Regions from separate parts of the Shinella agrisoli genome, predicted to be linked through region 2. Evidence: predicted binding sites of a transcription regulator. Region 2 holds the regulator's gene; the other holds the start of a gene.
What was found. Region 2 encodes HrcA, which represses chaperone genes, less so after heat shock. Its sites were predicted from a motif close to GTTAGCACTCNCNNNNNGNGAGTGCTAAC; they were not measured.
Positions count from the first base shown of each region.

Region 1: a site for HrcA is predicted at 5,060-5,088, ahead of groES (co-chaperone GroES). Genes of this name have one in related genera too.

Region 1 is NZ_JBJIEP010000003.1:152,736-162,007, reverse strand. It holds gene ACIIOY_RS03575 (bifunctional diguanylate cyclase/phosphodiesterase) at 1-2,064, shown strand, start outside; gene ACIIOY_RS03570 (hypothetical protein) at 2,071-2,517, opposite strand; gene groL (chaperonin GroEL) at 3,011-4,648, opposite strand; gene groES (co-chaperone GroES) at 4,705-5,001, opposite strand; gene ACIIOY_RS03555 (TIGR01459 family HAD-type hydrolase) at 5,491-6,339, shown strand; gene ACIIOY_RS03550 (bifunctional riboflavin kinase/FAD synthetase) at 6,360-7,340, shown strand; gene ileS (isoleucine--tRNA ligase) at 7,762-9,272, shown strand, end outside.
Region 2 is NZ_JBJIEP010000008.1:127,643-136,914, reverse strand. It holds gene dnaA (chromosomal replication initiator protein DnaA) at 456-2,027, shown strand; gene gcvA (transcriptional regulator GcvA) at 2,091-2,987, opposite strand; gene ACIIOY_RS10795 (DMT family transporter) at 3,126-4,061, shown strand; gene hemW (radical SAM family heme chaperone HemW) at 4,068-5,261, opposite strand; gene rdgB (RdgB/HAM1 family non-canonical purine NTP pyrophosphatase) at 5,268-5,912, opposite strand; gene ACIIOY_RS10780 (VOC family protein) at 5,921-6,337, opposite strand; gene rph (ribonuclease PH) at 6,351-7,067, opposite strand; gene hrcA (heat-inducible transcriptional repressor HrcA) at 7,225-8,301, shown strand; gene grpE (nucleotide exchange factor GrpE) at 8,392-9,015, shown strand; gene ptsN (PTS IIA-like nitrogen regulatory protein PtsN) at 9,251-9,272, opposite strand, start outside.

The DNA.
Region 1 (9,272 bases), on a different contig from region 2:
AGCGAGAGCACGCGCCAGTTCGCCATGCTCGTCCAGGGCGTCAAGGATTACGCCATCTACATGCTCGATCCGGAAGGCCGCGTCGCCAACTGGAACGAGGGGGCCGAGCGCAACAAGGGCTACAAGGCGCACGAGATCGTCGGCCGGCATTTTTCCCAGTTCTACAGCGCTGAGGACCGCGCGGCCGGCCTGCCGGAACGCGCGCTCAGGACCGCCCGCGAAGAGGGCAAGTCCGAGTACGAAGGCTGGCGCTACCGCAAGGACGGATCGCGCTTCTGGGCGAACGTCGTCATCGACCCCATCCATGATGCCGGCGGCACGCTGATCGGCTATGCCAAGATCACCAAGGACGTGACGAAGGAAAAGACCGATGCCGACCGCCTCGCGGAGGTGACGAAGAACCTCGACCTGGCGCTGGAGAACATGTCGCAGGGGCTCTGCCTGTTCGACCGCGACGAGCGCCTGCTGCTCGCGAACAGGCGTTACGGCGAAATCTTCCGCTTTCCCGAAGGCCGCATCCGTCCCGGCATGACGTTCCGCGAGATCATCGAGCGCGGCCTTGCCGACATCTATCCCGACCCGGATGTCTGGCAGCCCAAGGCGCGCGACGTCTATGCACGCCACCGCGCCGCCATCCAGGCGAACGGCGGCGGCACGATCGTCGAGAAGCTGTCGAGCGGCGCCTCGGTGCAGATGCGCTACCGCACGCTGCCGGACGGTGCCTGGGTCGCGACCTATGAGGACATTTCCGAGCGCCTGCGGTCCGAAGAGCAGATCTCCTTCCTCGCCCGCCACGACAGCCTGACGGGGCTGCCGAACCGCGCGAGCTTCCACAACCGGCTGGAAGCCGATCTCGATTCGGCCGGCCGGTCCGGCGGCAAGGTCGCGGCCATCGGCATCGACCTCGACAAGTTCAAGGAGATCAACGATACGCGCGGCCATGCGGCGGGCGACGAAGTGCTCGTCACGCTCTCCAGGCGCATGCAGGCCTGCCTCCAGGCGGACGAGACGGTCGCCCGGTTCGGCGGCGACGAGTTCGCGGCGGCCAAACGCTTCGAGGACATGTCGGACCTCACCGACTTCATCCAGCGCCTCGAAACCTGCCTCAAGGAGGAAATCCGCATCGACGGCTACGACATCAAGCCGGGCGCCAGCCTCGGCGTGGCGATCTATCCGCAGGACGCGGACAACATCGAAGCGCTGCTCAACAATGCCGACCTTGCCATGTACCGCGCCAAGGAGGCGCTGACGGAGACGGTCTGCTTCTACGAGGTGTCGATGGACGAGGCCGCCCGCAGCCGCCGCCTCATCGCGAACGATCTCTGGCAGGCGGTGGAGCGCGGGGAGTTGCAGCTTCACTACCAGGTCCAGAAGGCGGTCCATTCCGGCGAGACGGTCGGTTACGAGGTGCTGCTGCGCTGGCACCACCCCGTGCGCGGCACGATCCCGCCATCCGAATTCATCCCGATCGCGGAGGAGTGCGGCGCCATCCTGCCGATCGGCGAATGGGTGCTGCGCGAGGCCTGCCGCGAGGCGGCGACCTGGGACAACGACCACAAGATCGCCGTCAACCTGTCGCCGGTCCAGCTCGGCAACGCCGATGTCGCCGACCTCGTGCACCGCGTCCTCCTGGAAACCGGCCTCAGCCCGCACCGCCTCGAACTGGAGATCACCGAATCGACCATCATCGGCGACAAGGAGCGCGCCCTCAACACGCTCCGCCGGATCAAGGCCTTCGGCGTTACCATCGCCATCGACGATTTCGGCACGGGATACTCGTCGCTGGAGACGCTGCGCGCCTTCCCCTTCGACAAGATCAAGCTCGACCGCAGCTTCATGAACGAGGTCGAGGCGAGCCCCGAGGCGAAGGCGATCATCCGCGCCATCCTGGCGCTGGGCCAGACGCTGCGCGTGCCGGTGCTGGCGGAAGGCGTGGAGACGCGCAGCCAGCTCGACATCCTTCTCGACGAAGGATGCGACGAGGCGCAGGGCTATTTCCTGGGGCGCCCGGTGCCGATCGAACGGATCCGGGTCGGCGAGGGGGCGGTGGTCGAAGCGGCCTGAACCGCTCTACTGCCGCTTGAAGCGCCGGCCGGCGAGGTCGATCTGGAAGCGCGGGAAGATGAAGACGCCGATGATCGTGCCGGCATATTTCTCCTCCAGGCCCGTCGATTCGCCGACGCAGAACACCGGCTGGCGCGGCGCGCCGTCGAGGTGGATCGTCGTGGAGAAGCAGAAGGACGAGGAGGAGGCCGCCGCCTGCTCGAAGAGTTCCAGCACGCGCGTGCGGTCGAGCGGCTCGTAGCAGCGGATGAGGTTCAGCAGGCCGCAGGTGCGCTGCGGCAGGCCGTGCGCCAGCGCCGCCTTGTCGCCGAGCGTGAAGAGGCCGTTGGAAAGATCGCCGGTCCAGCGCTCCGTCACGCAATATTGCGTCAGCAGCTCGTTGTCCGTCTCGTCGAATTCCATCGATCCCGGCAGGAACGGAGACGAGAGATCAGTCTTGATTATCTTGAACACCGACAACCCCAGGGCAGTTGCTCGAATTTGGTCCCCACGTCTCACCCTCTTGCGGCGTGCGACATGCTAAAAGAGAGTGCCGGCTGACATCCCTCGAAGTCCGCCGAACCACTTTCTCATGTACTGAACTTCGTCCGGCTCCGTCTGTCTTCAGCGGATCGGACGTACGCGTGAAGACCGCCGATGCCTCTCCATTCGGGCCGCACGGCGGTTCTTTCGAAACTTCAGGGATTGCCGCCGCAGGGCCGGCCGGCATGTCCTGCCGCCAACCAGTGCTTGAATCCCGCGTGAACATTAAAGTTCACTTGGAGCGCCTTTATAATTGGTTTTTTTATGCCAGCAACGGGTTTTTGAGAATTATTGTACAAATGAAAAAATTCTTTTCACGGCAACGATACAGGTCCGGTTGCGGCGAAAAACAGAAAGGGCGGCCCGAAGACCGCCCCTTCCGAAACCGAACCGGATGGCTCGAATGCGACAGGCTTTCGGCCTATCACATCATGTCCATGCCGCCCATGCCGCCCATGCCGCCCGGCATGGCCGGAGCGTCCTTCTTCGGCAGTTCGGCGATCATGGCTTCCGTCGTGATCAGCAGCGAGGCGACCGAAGCGGCGTTCTGGAGCGCCGTGCGGACGACCTTGACCGGGTCGACGATGCCGAGCTGGATCAGGTCGCCGTATTCGCCGGTCTGGGCGTTGTAGCCGTAGTTGTCCTCGTTCTTCTCGAGGATCTTGCCGACGACAATGGAGGCCTCGTCACCGGCGTTGTCGGCGATCTGGCGGACCAGCGACTGCAGCGCCTTGCGGACGATGTTGATGCCGGCTTCCTGGTCGTCGTTCTCGCCCTTGACGGCGATCTTCGTGGAGGAGCGCAGCAGGGCGACGCCGCCGCCCGGCACGATGCCTTCCTGAACGGCAGCGCGCGTCGCGTTGAGGGCGTCGTCGATGCGGTCCTTCTTTTCCTTCACCTCGACTTCCGTCGAGCCGCCGACGCGGATGACGGCGACGCCGCCGGCGAGCTTGGCCAGGCGCTCCTGGAGCTTCTCGCGGTCGTAGTCGGAGGTGGTTTCCTCGATCTGGGCCTTGATCTGCGCGACGCGGCCTTCGATCTCGGCCTTCTGGCCGGCACCGTCGACGATCGTCGTGTTTTCCTTGGAGATCGAGACCTTCTTGGCCTTGCCGAGCATGTCGAGCGTCACGTTCTCGAGCTTGATGCCGAGGTCTTCGGAGATGACCGTGCCGCCCGTCAGGATGGCGATGTCTTCCAGCATGGCCTTGCGGCGGTCGCCGAAGCCCGGGGCCTTGACGGCGGCGATCTTCAGGCCGCCGCGCAGCTTGTTGACGACGAGCGTCGCGAGGGCTTCGCCTTCGACGTCTTCAGCGACGATGACCAGCGGCTTGCCGGTCTGGACGACGGCTTCGAGAACCGGGAGCATGGCCTGGAGGTTCGAGAGCTTCTTCTCGTGCAGGAGAATGTAGGCGTCCTCGAGGTCGGCGACCATCTTTTCCGGGTTGGTGACGAAGTAGGGCGAGAGGTAGCCGCGGTCGAACTGCATGCCTTCGACGACTTCGAGTTCGGTCTCGGCGGTCTTGGCTTCCTCGACCGTGATGACGCCCTCGTTGCCGACCTTCTGCATGGCTTCGGCGATGTCGAGGCCGATCTGGCGCTCGCCGTTGGCCGAGATCGTGCCGACCTGCGCGACTTCTTCCGAGGTGTTGATCTTCTTGGCCTTGGCCTGGAGATCCTTGACGACTTCCGCGACGGCGAGGTCGATGCCGCGCTTCAGGTCCATCGGGTTCATGCCGGCGGCGACGGCCTTGGCGCCTTCGCGCACGATCGCCTGGGCGAGAACGGTTGCGGTGGTGGTGCCGTCACCGGCGACGTCGTTGGTCTTCGAAGCGACTTCGCGGACCATCTGCGCGCCCATGTTCTCGAACTTGTCTTCCAGTTCGATTTCCTTGGCGACGGAAACGCCGTCCTTGGTGATGCGCGGAGCGCCGAAGGACTTGTCGATGACGACGTTACGGCCCTTTGGGCCGAGCGTTACCTTGACTGCATCTGCGAGGACGTCGACGCCACGCAGCATCTTTTCGCGCGCGGTGCGGCCGAACTTGACTTCTTTGGCTGCCATTGTGAGAACTCCTGAAAAGAGGTGTCAGCGGATTTCGGAAGGGAATTACCGGCCGATCAGCCGATGATGCCCATGATGTCGGCTTCCTTCATGATCAGAAGGTCTTCGCCGTTGAGCTTGACTTCGGTGCCCGACCACTTGCCGAACAGGACGCGGTCGCCGACCTTGACGTCGAGCGCGACGACCTTGCCGCTTTCGTCACGGGCGCCGGAGCCGACGGCGACGATTTCGCCTTCCTGCGGCTTCTCCTTGGCGGTATCGGGGATGATGATGCCGCCCTTGGTCTTTTCCTCGGACTCGACGCGACGAACGACGACGCGGTCGTGAAGCGGGCGGAAGTTGGTGCTTGCCATTGTCTTTTCCCTCGATCAAATGACATTGCGGATCGCGATGCGGATCCGTTGGATTGATGTTAGCACTCGTCGCTTGTGAGTGCTAGCGCAGCCGAGATAGGCGGCTGCGCGTTTCGAGTCAAGAACGGCGGCCCGAAATTATTTCGCCGGGAATGGTTATCGGCGGGGGATGAGGGGTCTTCGCAACGCCCCCACCAGATGGGAAAGCCATCGCGCGCCATCAAGCCGGCTCGATGAATGTTCGGCAGTTTGCCTGTCGATGGGGCAAAATTGTGTGGAGAGGCGGTTCGATGGCAAATATCGCCCCAGATACGCCGTCGTCCTCGGCTTGACCCGAGGCCCATTCTTTTCAAAGGCTTATGGATGGCCGGGGCAAGCCCGGCCATGACAAAGGAGAGGTTTGGCGGACTTTGCCGGCAGTCTGGAGGCTTGTTTTCTTGCCGTCGCTTTGCAATGTCAGCCGGGCTCGACCTCGACACGGGATTCCTTATGGCTCAACGCATCCAATCCTTCGGCGACATCGCCTCGTTGTACGACGTGGTGCTTTGCGACGTCTGGGGCGTCCTGCACAACGGCGTGGAGGCTTTTTCGCAAGCCTCCGAGGCGCTTGCCGCCGCCCGCGCCGCCGGCCTCACGGTCGTCCTCATCACCAATTCGCCGCGTCCCCATCCGGGGGTGAAGGTGCAGATCCGCGGCCTCGGCGTGCTGGACGAAGCCTATGACCGCATCGTCACCTCCGGCGACGTCACCCGCGCGCTGATCGCCGAGGGCCCGAGGGAGATCTACTTCATCGGCGCGGAGAAGGACCTGCCCCTGCTCGGCGGCCTCGATGTCGAACCGGTCGGCCTCGATGAGGCCGGCATCGCGGTCTGCGCGGGCCTGCGCGAGGACGAGGCGGAAACCGTCGAGGACTACCGAGGGGAGCTTGCCCGGCTCGCCGCCCGCAAGCTGCCCTTCATCTGCGCCAATCCGGACCTGGTCGTCGAGCGCGGCCACCGGCTCATTCCCTGCGCCGGGGCGCTCGCCGCGCTCTATGGCGAGCTCGGCGGCACGACGCAGATCGCCGGCAAGCCGAACCGGCCGATCTACGAGAGGTCGCTCGCCGAAGCGCACGAGGTGCGCGGCGCCTTCGACCTGTCGCGGGTGATCGCCATCGGCGACGGCATGCCGACCGACGTGCGCGGCGCGGAAGCTTTCGGCCTCGACGTGCTCTACATTTCCGGCGGCATCCACGCGAAGGAATATGTGGACGCCGGCCGCACGGATGAGGCAAGGCTGGACGCCTTCCTCGCCCGGGAAGACGCCCGCCCGAAATGGTGGATGCCCCGGCTGCAGTGACGGGACGGAGACGGTCGGCCATGACGGTATTTCACAGGAACGAGACGAAAGAGCCGCTGCCGGAGCATCTGCGCGGCGGCGTCGTCGCCATCGGCAATTTCGACGGCGTGCACCGCGGCCACCAGGCGGTGTTGCAGCGTGCGCTCGACATCGCCACGAGCCGCGGCATCCCCGCGCTCGTGCTCACCTTCGAGCCCCATCCGCGCACGGTCTTCCGGCCCGAGCGCCCCGTCTTCCGCCTGACGCCGGCGCCCCTGAAGGCGCGCATCCTCGAAGGCATGGGCTTTGCCGCCGTCATCGAATATCCCTTCGACCGCACCTTCTCGGAAATGTCGGCGCACGACTTCATCCGCTCGGTGCTGCTGGACTGGCTGCACGCCTCCGAGGTCGTCACCGGCTTCGATTTCCATTTCGGCAAGGGCAGGGAAGGCGGCCCGGCCTTCCTGATGGCGGCGGGCCAGGAGAACGGTTTCGGCGTCACGCTGGTCGATGCCTTCCGCGACGAGAACGCCTCGGTCATCTCCTCCAGCTTCATCCGCGCGCTCCTCGGGGAAGGCGCGGTCGCGGAGGCGGCGGGCCAGCTCGGCTACCGCTATACGGTCGAGGCCGAGGTCATCGGCGGCAAGAAGCTCGGCCGCACGCTCGGCTACCCGACCGCCAACATGCAGCTTCCGCCGGAAGTGGAACTGCGCAACGGCATCTATGCCGTGCGTTTCCGCCGCCCCGACGGCAGCCTCCACGACGGCGTCGCCAGCTACGGCCGCCGCCCGACGGTCGATGCGGACGGCGCGCCGCTGCTCGAAACCTTCCTCTTCGATTTCTCCGGCGATCTCTACGGCGAGGTCTCAACCGTCTCCTTCTTCGGGCACCTGCGCGACGAGTTGAAATTCGACGGCCTCGACGCGCTCGTCGTGCAGATGAAGCGCGACGAGGAGGAGGCGAGGACGCTCATTGCCGGCGTCAGGCCGCTGGGGCCGATCGACGCGCGCCTCTGTTTCTGAGCTTTTCCGTGCGGATTGCCCCTCACCCCAACCCTCTCCCCGCAAGCGGGCAGAGGGGACTTGCCTCACGAACCGGCATTGTTTGAGGAATACGGTGCGGCATATCCCTTCGCCCCGCTTGCGGGGAGAAGGTGGCGGCAGCCGGATGAGGGGCAATCCGCTGCCAACCGCCGACAGCGCCCAAAATATCTCCGCCGTCTTTTCAAAACGCCGAAAAGGCCGTAAGACCGCGCGCATGATGCTCCACCGGCCGACCATCGATCTGCGAATTAGTGGCCCGGCCTTCCGCGCGCTCTGAGCGAGGCCGGAAGGTCCGGGATTTCGGGCGTTCTTGAAAGCGCCCCCGCCGTCACTGCCGGTGCATTGACCGATATTCCCCCGCATGCGCGAAGATGCGCGCGATGAGACGATAGCCATACCCATGACCGATACGCCCGAAAAAGTCGATTATTCGTCCACCCTCTACCTGCCGCAGACGGACTTCCCGATGCGCGCCGGCCTGCCGCAGAAGGAACCGGAGACGGTGGCCCGCTGGCAGCAGATGGACCTCTACCGGAAGCTGCGCGCCTCCGCCGCCGGCCGCGAGAAGTTCGTGCTGCACGACGGCCCGCCCTATGCCAACGGCAACATCCATATCGGCCACGCGCTGAACAAGATCCTGAAGGACGTCATCACCCGCTCCTTCCAGATGCGCGGCTACGACGCCAACTACGTGCCCGGCTGGGACTGCCACGGCCTGCCGATCGAATGGAAGATCGAGGAGAAGTACCGCGAGAAGGGCAAGAACAAGGACGAGGTCCCGGTCAACGAGTTCCGCAAGGAATGCCGCGACTTCGCGGCCGGCTGGATCAAGGTCCAGACCGACGAGTTCAAGCGCCTCGGCATCGAGGGCGACTTCGAGAACCCCTACACGACGATGAACTTCCACGCCGAGGCCCGCATCGCCGGCGAGCTCTTGAAGATCGCCAGGTCCGGCCAGCTCTACCGCGGCTCCAAGCCCGTCATGTGGTCGGTCGTCGAGCGCACGGCGCTGGCCGAGGCGGAAGTCGAATATGCCGACGTCGAGAGCGACACGATCTGGGTGAAGTTCCCGGTCGTCGAAGGTCCGGCCGACCTCCAGGGCAACCATGTCGTCATCTGGACGACCACGCCCTGGACGATCCCCGGCAACCGCGCCATCGCCTTCTCCTCGCGCTACCCTTACGGTCTCTATGAAGTCGAAACCGCGCAGAACGATTTCGGCCCGCAGCCGGGCGAGAGGCTGATCTTCGCGACGCGCCTTGCCGACGAGGCGGCTGCCAAGGCGAAGCTCACCTTCAGGTTCGTCCGCGACGTCGCGCCCGAGGAACTCGCCGCCATCACCTGCGCCCACCCGCTGAAGGACCTCGGCTACACCTTCCCCGTCCCGCTGCTCGACGGCGACCACGTCACCGACGATGCCGGCACGGGCTTCGTGCACACCGCGCCCGGCCATGGCCGCGAGGACTTCGACGCCTGGACGGCGGCGGCCCGCGAACTGGAGGCGCGCGGCATCCCGACCCGCATCCCCTTCACCGTCGACGACGCCGGCTTCTACACCGCCGACGCGCCCGGCTTCGAGGGCGCGCGTGTCATGGACGACAACGGCAGGAAGGGCGATGCCAACGAGCGCGTCATCAAGGCGCTGATCGCGGCCGACAAGCTGTTCGCCCGCGGGCGCCTCAAGCACTCGTACCCGCATTCCTGGCGCTCCAAGAAGCCGGTCATCTTCCGCAACACGCCGCAATGGTTCGTCTACATGGACAAGGAGCTCGGCGACGGCACCACGCTGCGCTCGCGCTCGCTTTCCGCCATCGACGCGACCCGCTTCGTGCCCGCCGCCGGCCAGAACCGCCTGCGCGCCATGATCGAGAGCCGCCCGGACTGGGTGCTCTCGCGCCAGCGTGCCTGGGG
Region 2 (9,272 bases):
CCACAGGGGGCGCGGACACAAGCCTTAAATGATCGCCGAATGACTGTCTTTCAGGGCAGAAGCGGCGGTTGTTTGTCCCCTGTAACGGAGCGGCTCCGCTTCGTAAAATCATCAAACTGGCAAAGCTTGCTCCAGATGCTTCCGGCACCCTGGTAAAGGCTTTTTGTGACCTTCGGTTGCGCCGGTTTGGCCGCGAGGACGGCCGGATGATGAGGGCATGCCTGCCGGGCGCTCTAACGAGGGAGCGGGCGGCGAGGTTCACAGGCGGGAATGCGGGATCGGGCATGATGCCGGATCGAGCGGAACCGAATTGTGTTTGAGAAACAGGGATTGCGCCGGAGGTAGGGGGCCGGTGCGGTCGGGGCACCAGATCCCGGACCGGGCTATGGCTCGGCACGGCCGGGTGATGGCAAACATGAAAGGCGCCGGCAGGAATGCCGACGTGGCGAAGAAGCATGAAAGGCGGCAAGATGCAGATGAATACGGCCAGAACGGCTGGTGCATTCGCAAACGGGGAAAATGCACGACAGGCGCTCCCGCAAGAAGGGGTGCAGGAAGCGGCGGGGGTTCCATCCGACATGAAGCAGGACGCGCTTTTCGAACGGGTCAGTGCGCGCCTGAAGGCGCAGGTTGGTCCGGACGTTTTCGCGAGCTGGTTCGGTCGCCTCAAGATCCATTCGGTTTCCAAGAGCGTCGTGCGCCTCTCGGTGCCGACGACCTTCCTGAAGTCCTGGATCAACAACCGCTATCTCGATCTCATCACCAGCCTGTTCCAGCAGGAGGATCCGGAGATTCTCAAGGTGGAGATCCTGGTGCGCACCGCCACCCGCGGCGTCCGTATCAGCGCGGCCGATGAATCGGCCGCCGCCGAGCAGCCCGCCCCGCAGGCCCAGCCGCGCCGTCCGTCCGGCGGTCCGCAGCCCGTCGCCAGCGCCGCCGCCTCCATTGCCGCCACGGCCCAGCCGCGCGTCCAGTCCGGCCCGCTCTTCGGCTCGCCGCTCGACCAGCGTTATACGTTCGACGCCTTCGTGGAGGGCACCTCGAACCGCGTCGCCCTGGCGGCCGCCCGCACGATCGCGGAGGCCGGCGCCGGTGCCGTCCGCTTCAACCCGCTCTTCGTCCATTCCAGCGTCGGCCTCGGCAAGACGCACCTGCTCCAGGCGATCGCCATCGCGGCGCTGTCGAGCGCCCGAAACCCGCGCGTCGTCTATCTCACGGCCGAATATTTCATGTGGCGCTTCGCTACCGCGATCCGCGACAACGACGCGCTCTCCCTCAAGGAGACGCTGCGCAATATCGACCTGCTCGTCATCGACGACATGCAGTTCCTTCAGGGCAACTCGATCCAGAACGAGTTCTGCCACCTCCTGAACATGCTGCTCGATTCCGCGCGGCAGGTCGTGGTCGCCGCCGACCGTGCGCCGTGGGAGCTGGAATCGCTTGATCCGCGCGTGCGCTCGCGCCTTCAGGGCGGCGTCGCCATCGAGATGGAGGCGCCGGACTACGAGATGCGTCTCGAAATCCTCAAGCGCCGGCTCGCGGCCGCGCAGCAGGAGGACCAGACCCTCGACATCCCGGTCGACATCCTCAGCCACGTCGCACGCAACATCACGGCCAGCGGCCGCGAGTTGGAAGGCGCCTTCAACCAGCTGCTCTTCCGCCGCTCCTTCGAGCCGAACCTGACGATCGAGCGCGTCGACGAACTGCTCGGCCATCTGGTCGCTGCCGGCGAGCCGCGCCGGGTGCGCATCGAGGACATCCAGCGCGTCGTCGCCAAGCATTACAACGTCTCGCGCCAGGAACTGGTCTCCAACCGCCGCACCCGCGTCATCGTCAAGCCGCGCCAGATCGCCATGTACCTGTCGAAGACGCTGACGCCGCGCTCCTTCCCGGAGATCGGCCGCCGCTTCGGCGGGCGCGACCACACGACCGTGCTGCACGCCGTGCGCAAGATCGAGGAGATGATCGCGGCCGACACCAAGCTCAGCCACGAGATCGAGCTTCTGAAGCGGCTGATCAACGAATAGGGCCACCGGCTCCTCCGCTCCGCGGGGAAACCTCGGGCTGAAGGCGGCGGGCCCAGCCGGCTCTCAGCTTCCCCGCACCGCCCGCGCCTCTTCGGTCAGCCATTGCCTGAGCGCCGCGACGGCGGGCCGGTCGAGTGCGCCGGGCGGATAGACGATGTAATAGGCGAGCCCCGTCGTGACGCCGCGTGAGAAGGGCGCCACGAGCCGCCGCTCCTGGATTTCCCGCGCCACCAGCGAAAGACGAACCAGCGCCACGCCGTCGCCGGCCTTCGCCGCTTCGATCGCGCCGTTGCTGTCGGTGAAGACGGGGCCGCGCAGCGCGTCGATGCCGGTCACGCCCATCGCCTCGAGCCAGAGCCGCCAGTCCTGCCGGTGCACGTCGTGGATCAGGACGTGGCTGGCGAGATCGGCGGGTTCGTCGAGCGGCCGGCTTTCCCGCAGCGCCGGAGCGATGACGGGCACGAGGTCGTCGTCGAGCAGCCGTTCGCTGACGAGGCCCTCGTAGCGGCCGAAGCCGTGGCGGATGGCGATGTCGACCCCGTCGCGGGCGAAATCGACGAGGCGGTTGGAGGCGCTGATGCGGATGTCGGCGCCGGGCACGCGTTCCTCGAACTTCGGAAGCCGCGGTACGAGCCATTGGGCGGCGAAGGTCGGCGTGCAGCTGATCGAGAGCGTCGCCGGCGACTTGGCGCGGGCGAGGAGTTCCTCCGTTGCCTCGCGCATCATCCGGAAGGCCGAGCGCATGGCCTTGAAGTACCCTTCGCCGTTCTCCGTCAGTGCCAGCTGGCGGGGGCGCCGCTCGAACAGGCGCACGCCGAGCGATTGCTCCAGCTCGCGGATCTGCAGGCTGACGGCGCCCGGCGTGACGTTGAGCTCGCCCGCGGCCAGCGTGACGCTCAGATGCCGCGCGGCCGCTTCGAAGGCGCGCAGGCCGGACAGGGAGGGAAGGCGACCGTTCATGGTTTAGTTTTCCTCGCGATAGGAGCGAAATATCATCGTTTGTACGGGATGGAAATTATCGGAATGATAGCGCGAATGCCGGGGCCCTGCACCCCGGCCGTGCCGATCAGTTTAGAAAATTTCCGGAAAGGTCCGTCCATGGCCAGCCGTCCCATGTCCCCCGTCGAATGGGGTCTGCTTATCGCTCTCTCGCTCCTGTGGGGCGGATCGTTCCTGTTCAACGGCATTCTCGTGCGCGAACTGCCGCCCTTCACCATCGTCACCGCGCGTGTGGCGCTGGCGGCCCTTGCGCTTTGGGCCATCGTGCGGCTTTCCGGCCATGCGGTTCCGCGCAGCCGCGAAGCCTGGTTCGCCTTCTTCGGCATGGGCGTGCTCAACAACATCATCCCCTTCTCGCTGATCGTCTGGGGCCAGACGCATATCGCGAGCGGCCTTGCCTCGATCCTCAACGCCACGACGCCGCTCTTCGCGGTGATCGTCGCCCATGTGCTGACCGAGGACGAGAAGATGACGGGGGGCCGGCTCGCCGGCGTGCTTGTCGGCTTCCTCGGCGTGGCCTTGATGATCGGCCCGTCGGCGCTCGGCGATCTCGGCACCAATGTGCTCGCGCAGCTTGCCGTGCTCGGCGGCGCCGTCTCCTATTCGATCGCCGGCATTTTCGGCCGCCGCTTCCGCAGCATGGGTCTGCCGCCCCTGCTGCCGGCCGCCGGGCAGGTGACGGCGTCTGCGCTGCTCATGCTGCCGGTGGCGCTCCTCATCGACCGGCCGTGGGCGCTTTCCGCGCCGTCGCCGGAAGCCTGGGCCGCCCTTTTCGGCCTTGCGTTCCTCGCAACGGCGCTCGCCTATGTCATCTTCTTCCGCATCTTGGCGACGGCGGGGGCGACGAACCTGATGCTCGTCACCTTCCTCATTCCCGTCAGCGCCATCCTGCTCGGCGCGCTGGTGCTGGGCGAGGTGCTGGCGCCGAAGCATTTCGCCGGCATGGCGCTGATCGCCGTCGGGCTTGCGGCGATCGACGGCCGGCTCCTGCGCCTCGTCAGGGAAAGACGCCGGCCGCTCGGCTCGGACGCCTGAGGCCGTTCAGCAGGCGAGGTCCGCAACGACTGCGTCGAGGATCAGCATGCCGGCCGGCGTACAGCGCAGCCGCGAATTGCCGATCCGCTCGATGAAGCCGTGCTCGATGAGGAACCGTTCGCGGTCCGGATCCGGGTCGCGGCCGGAAAGGGTCTGCCAGCGGGCGAGGTCGACGCCCTCCTTGAGGCGAAGGCCCATCAGCAGCAGCTCGTCGGCCTGCGCCTCGCGCTCCAGCAGCTCCTGGTCGACCATGCCGTGGCCCTGCGCCTCGACGAGGCCGAGCCAGCCTTCCGGACGCCGTTCCGTCGCGGTGGCGATCTTCGCGCCGCCGGTGGTGAGGCGGCCATGGGCGCCGGGGCCGATGCCGACATAGTCGCCGTAGCGCCAGTAGGTGAGGTTGTGGCGGCTCTCCGCGCCGGGCCTCGCATGGTTGGAGACCTCGTAGGCCGGCATGCCCTCGCGCTCGGTGATCTCCTGCGTCGCCTCGTAGAGCACGGCGGATTGCTCGCCGTCCGGCACCACCAGCTTGCCGGCCTTGTGAAGGCCGTAGAAGGGCGTGCCCTCCTCGATGGTGAGCTGGTAGAGCGAGAGGTGGTCCACGGCGTAGGAGACGGCCTCCTTCAGCTCGCGGTCCCAGTCCGCCACCGTCTGGTTCGGGCGGGCATAGATGAGGTCGAAGGACATGCGCGGGAAGATGTCGCGCGCAAGACGGATCGCCTTCAGCGCGTCGGCGACGTCATGCAGCCGGCCGAGGAACTTGAGGTCCCGGTCGTTCAGCGCCTGCACGCCGAGCGAGACGCGGTTGACGCCGGCCGCGCGGTAGCCGCGGAAACGCTCGGCCTCGACGCTGGAAGGGTTTGCCTCCATGGTGATCTCGATGCCGTCCGGCACGTGCCAGTGGCGGGCGATGCCGGAAAGGATCGCGTCCACCGTCTCCGGCGCCATCAGCGAGGGCGTGCCGCCGCCCATGAAGATGCTGGTGACGCTGCGCGGGCCGGTCAGCCGGCGCATCGCCGACATTTCCCGGAGGAACGCCTGCACGAAGCGCGGCTGGTCGACCGGCTGGTGGCGCACATGGCTGTTGAAGTCGCAATAGGGGCATTTGGCGGCACAGAACGGCCAGTGCACATAGATGCCGAAGCCGGGATCGAACATGTCCGCTCCCGTGCCCGGCCGGATGTCGAAGGGCACCGCCGTCATCGGCCTTCAAGCCTTCAGGCAGGTTTCGACGAAGAGCTTGAAGGCGCGGGCGCGGTGCGAAAGCGCGGCCGCATCGCCCGGCTTCCAGCCATGCTTTTCTTCCGCGCTCATCTCGCCGAAGGTCGTCTCGTAGCCTTCGGGCTGGAAGACCGGATCGTAGCCGAAGCCCCTCTTCCCGCGCGGCGGCCAGACGACATGGCCTTCCACCTCGCCGCGGAAGAGCTCCGTATGGCCGTCCGGCCAGGCAAGGCACAGCACGGAGACGAACCGCGCGGTGCGGTCCTCGGGCTTGGTCGCATTCTTCTCGTTGAGCGCTTTTTCCACCTTCTCCATGGCCATGGCGAAGTCGCGCGTGCCGTCCTCCTTCTCCGCCCAGTTCGCCGTATAGACGCCGGGCGCGCCGCCGAGCGCGTCGATCACCAGGCCGGAATCGTCCGAAAGGGCGGGAAGCCCCGAGGCCCTGGCGGAGGCGAGCGCCTTGATCGTCGCGTTCTCCTCGAAGGTCGTGCCCGTCTCGTCCGGCTCCTCGAAGTTCAGCTCGGCGGCGGATTTCGCGGAGAAGCCGAAGGGGCCGATCAGGTCCTCGATCTCGCGGATCTTGCCCGCGTTGTGGCTGGCGACGACGATCGTCTTGGTGTCGAGCTTGCGCATGGTGGTCCTTACGTGATGTTCCACAGGCCCGGCTCGGCACATTCGAGGCTGTTGCCGGCGGGGTCGCGGAAATAGATGGAGCGGGCGCCGTTCGGCCAGCGGAAATCCGCTTCGATGGCAATGCCCGCGTCTTCGAGCTTTTTCACCCAGAAATCAAGGTCCGGCCCCGGCACGCGGAAGCAGGCATGGCCAGGCCCGGCCGCCCCGTGCACCGGTACGGGAAAGGCACCCGGCGGCGGCGGGTTGACGGTCTCCTTCGGGTTGAAGATCAGGAGGACGCCGGGGCCGCAGCGGAAGAAGACATGGCGGTTCGCCTGCCGCGTGATTCTTTCGAGCTCCAGGATGCCGCCGTAGAAGGCCTCCGCCGCGTCGAGGTCGTCCGCATAGAGCGCGGTTTCGAGAATGCCTTCGATCGCGGCCGCCATGGGGAACCTTTCGTCAGGCGATCGCCTGCTTCTGCAGGGCGACGAGTTCGGCGATGCCGCTGCGGGCAAGCGCCAGCAGCGTGGAGAATTCCTCCTCCGTGAACGGCTTGCCCTCCGCGGTGCCCTGGATTTCGACGATGCCGCCCGAGCCGGTCATGACGAAATTGGCGTCCGTCTCGGCGGCGGAATCCTCCAGATAGTCGAGGTCGATGACCGACTGGGCGGCGAAGATGCCGCAGGAAATCGCGGCCACGTGGTCCTTGAGGACCTTCTCCACCTTGATCATGCTGCGCGCCTCCATCCACTTCAGGCAATCGTGCAGCGCCACCCAGGCGCCGGTGATGGATGCCGTGCGGGTGCCGCCGTCCGCCTGGATGACGTCGCAGTCGACGGTGATCTGGCGTTCGCCGAGGGCTTCGAGATCGACGACCGCGCGCAGCGACCGGCCGATGAGGCGCTGGATCTCCTGCGTGCGCCCGCCCTGCTTGCCGCTCGCGGCCTCGCGCTTCATGCGCTCGCCGGTGGCGCGCGGCAGCATGCCGTATTCCGCCGTCACCCAGCCCTTGCCGCTGTTGCGCAGCCACGGCGGCGTCTTCTCCTCGAGGCTCGCCGTCACCAGCACGTGCGTGTCGCCGAACTTGACGAGACAGGAGCCTTCGGCATGCTTGGAAACGTTGCGCTCGAAGGAAACCTTGCGCATCTGATCGGTTTTTCTGCCGGACGGCCGCATTGCGAACTCCTGTATGAGGTATCTGGGAAGCTGCTTTAGACCAGTTCGCCGAGCGAGGGAATGGCGATGCGCCGGACACGCGGAAAATCCGTTTTGCGCTGTCCCGCGAAATCACTATATTCCTGACGGATAACAGGGTTGCAGCAGAAAGATGGTTTTGAAGAGGTCTCCGGGTCCTGACAGCCAGGCGGCGCTCGACGAGCGTTCGGGCGAAATCTTCCGCCGCATCGTGGAAAGCTATTTGGAAAGCGGCGAGCCGCTCGGTTCACGCAACCTGTCGCGCATCCTGCCCATGTCGCTCTCGCCCGCCTCCGTGCGCAATGTCATGAGCGACCTTGAGGAACTCGGCCTCATCTACTCGCCGCATGTCAGCGCCGGGCGCCTGCCGACGCAGCTCGGACTGCGCTTCTTCGTCGACGCCTTCATGCAGGTCGGCAATATTTCGGCGGAGGACCGCGCCTCGATCGAGCGCCACGTGCGCCCGCACGGCCAGAAGCATGCCGCCGTCGAAACCCTGATGAACGAGGCGAGCCAGGCGCTTTCCGGCATGTCGCGCGGCGCCGGGCTCGTCATCACCACGAAAAACGACGCCGTGCTGAAGCATGTCGAGTTCATCCGGCTCGAGCCCACGAAGGCGCTCGTCGTTCTCGTCGGCGACCATGACCAGGTGGAAAACCGCATCATCGATCTGCCGGCGGGGGTCACGAGCTCGCAGCTTACCGAAGCGGCGAACTTCCTCAACGCGCACCTTGCCGGCAACACGCTGGTCGAGGCGCGCGCGCAGCTGGAGCGGCTGCGCGGCGAGATCAGCCGCGAACTCGACAAGCTCTCGCAGGACCTCGTCGAGCGGGGGCTTGCGGTCTGGTCCGGCGGCCTTGAGGACGGCAAGCCGACGCGGCTCATCGTGCGCGGCCGGGCGAACCTGCTGGAAGGGCTTGCCGGCGCCGAGGACATCGACCGGCTGCGCATGCTGTTCGACGACCTGGAGCGGAAGGACAGCCTGATCGAACTCCTGAACCTCGCCGAGGCGGGGCCGGGCGTGCGCATCTTCATCGGCTCGGAGAACAAGCTCTTCTCGCTTTCGGGCTCCTCGCTCATCGTCGCGCCCTACCGCGACAGCGAGGAGAAGATCGTCGGCGCCGTCGGCGTCATCGGGCCGACGCGCCTCAACTATTCCCGTATCGTGCCCATGGTGGATTATACGGCCCAGCTCATGTCGCGGCTTTCGCGCTGAACGGGCGTAATACGGCCACCGGCCCTTGATTTTTCAGGACCAAAGCTCGATATCGGGCGCAACCCCTCAAAATGCAATTCGGAGTACGTCATGACCGACGAGACCAAGAAACACGGACCTGACGAAGCGGCGGAGAACAGCGCCGCCGTGGAAGCGCCCGCCCCGGAGGAGGCCGCCGTTGAGGCGGATGCCCCGGGCGAGCCCGATCCGATCGGGGTTCTCAAGGCCGAGAATGCCGACCTCAAGGATAAGTATCTGCGCCTTGCCGCCGAGATGGACAACCTGCGCCGCCGCACCGAGCGCGACGTGAAGGATGCCAAGTCCTACTCCGTCGCCGGCTTCGCGCGCGACATGCTGGCCGTATCCGACAACCTGCGCCGCGCGCTCGACGCCATTCCGGCGGAAGCCCTGGAAAGCGGCGATGCGGGCCTGAAGGCACTGGCCGAAGGCGTCGAGATGACCGAGCGCTCCATGCTCGCCGCCCTGGAACGCCACGGCGTGCGCAAGCTCGACCCGATGGGCGAGAAGTTCGATCCGAACTTCCACCAGGCCATGTTCGAGGTGCCGAACACGGATGTCGCCAACAACACGGTCGTCCAGGTCGTGCAGGCCGGCTACGTCATCGGCGAGCGCGTGCTGCGCCCGGCGATGGTCGGCGTGTCCAAGGGCGGCCCCAAGGCGCCCGCAGGCGAGGCGAGCGCTGCCCAGGCCTGATCCTCGTTCTTGCGCATAAAGAAAAACCGGCGGTCCGAGAACCGCCGGTCAGGCTGCTGAAACAGGGCCGCAAACCTCTCCTCCGTCATGCTCGGGCCTGACCCGAGCATCCACCTGCGTCGGGTGGCGCATGGATCCTCGGGTCAAGCCCGAGGATGACGGCAGTGGGCGGGGCGAGGTTTTCAACACATTGACCGGCGGTTCCCAAACCGCCGGTTTTTTCATGCCGGACGCCTCAGGCCGCGTTGGACGCGTGC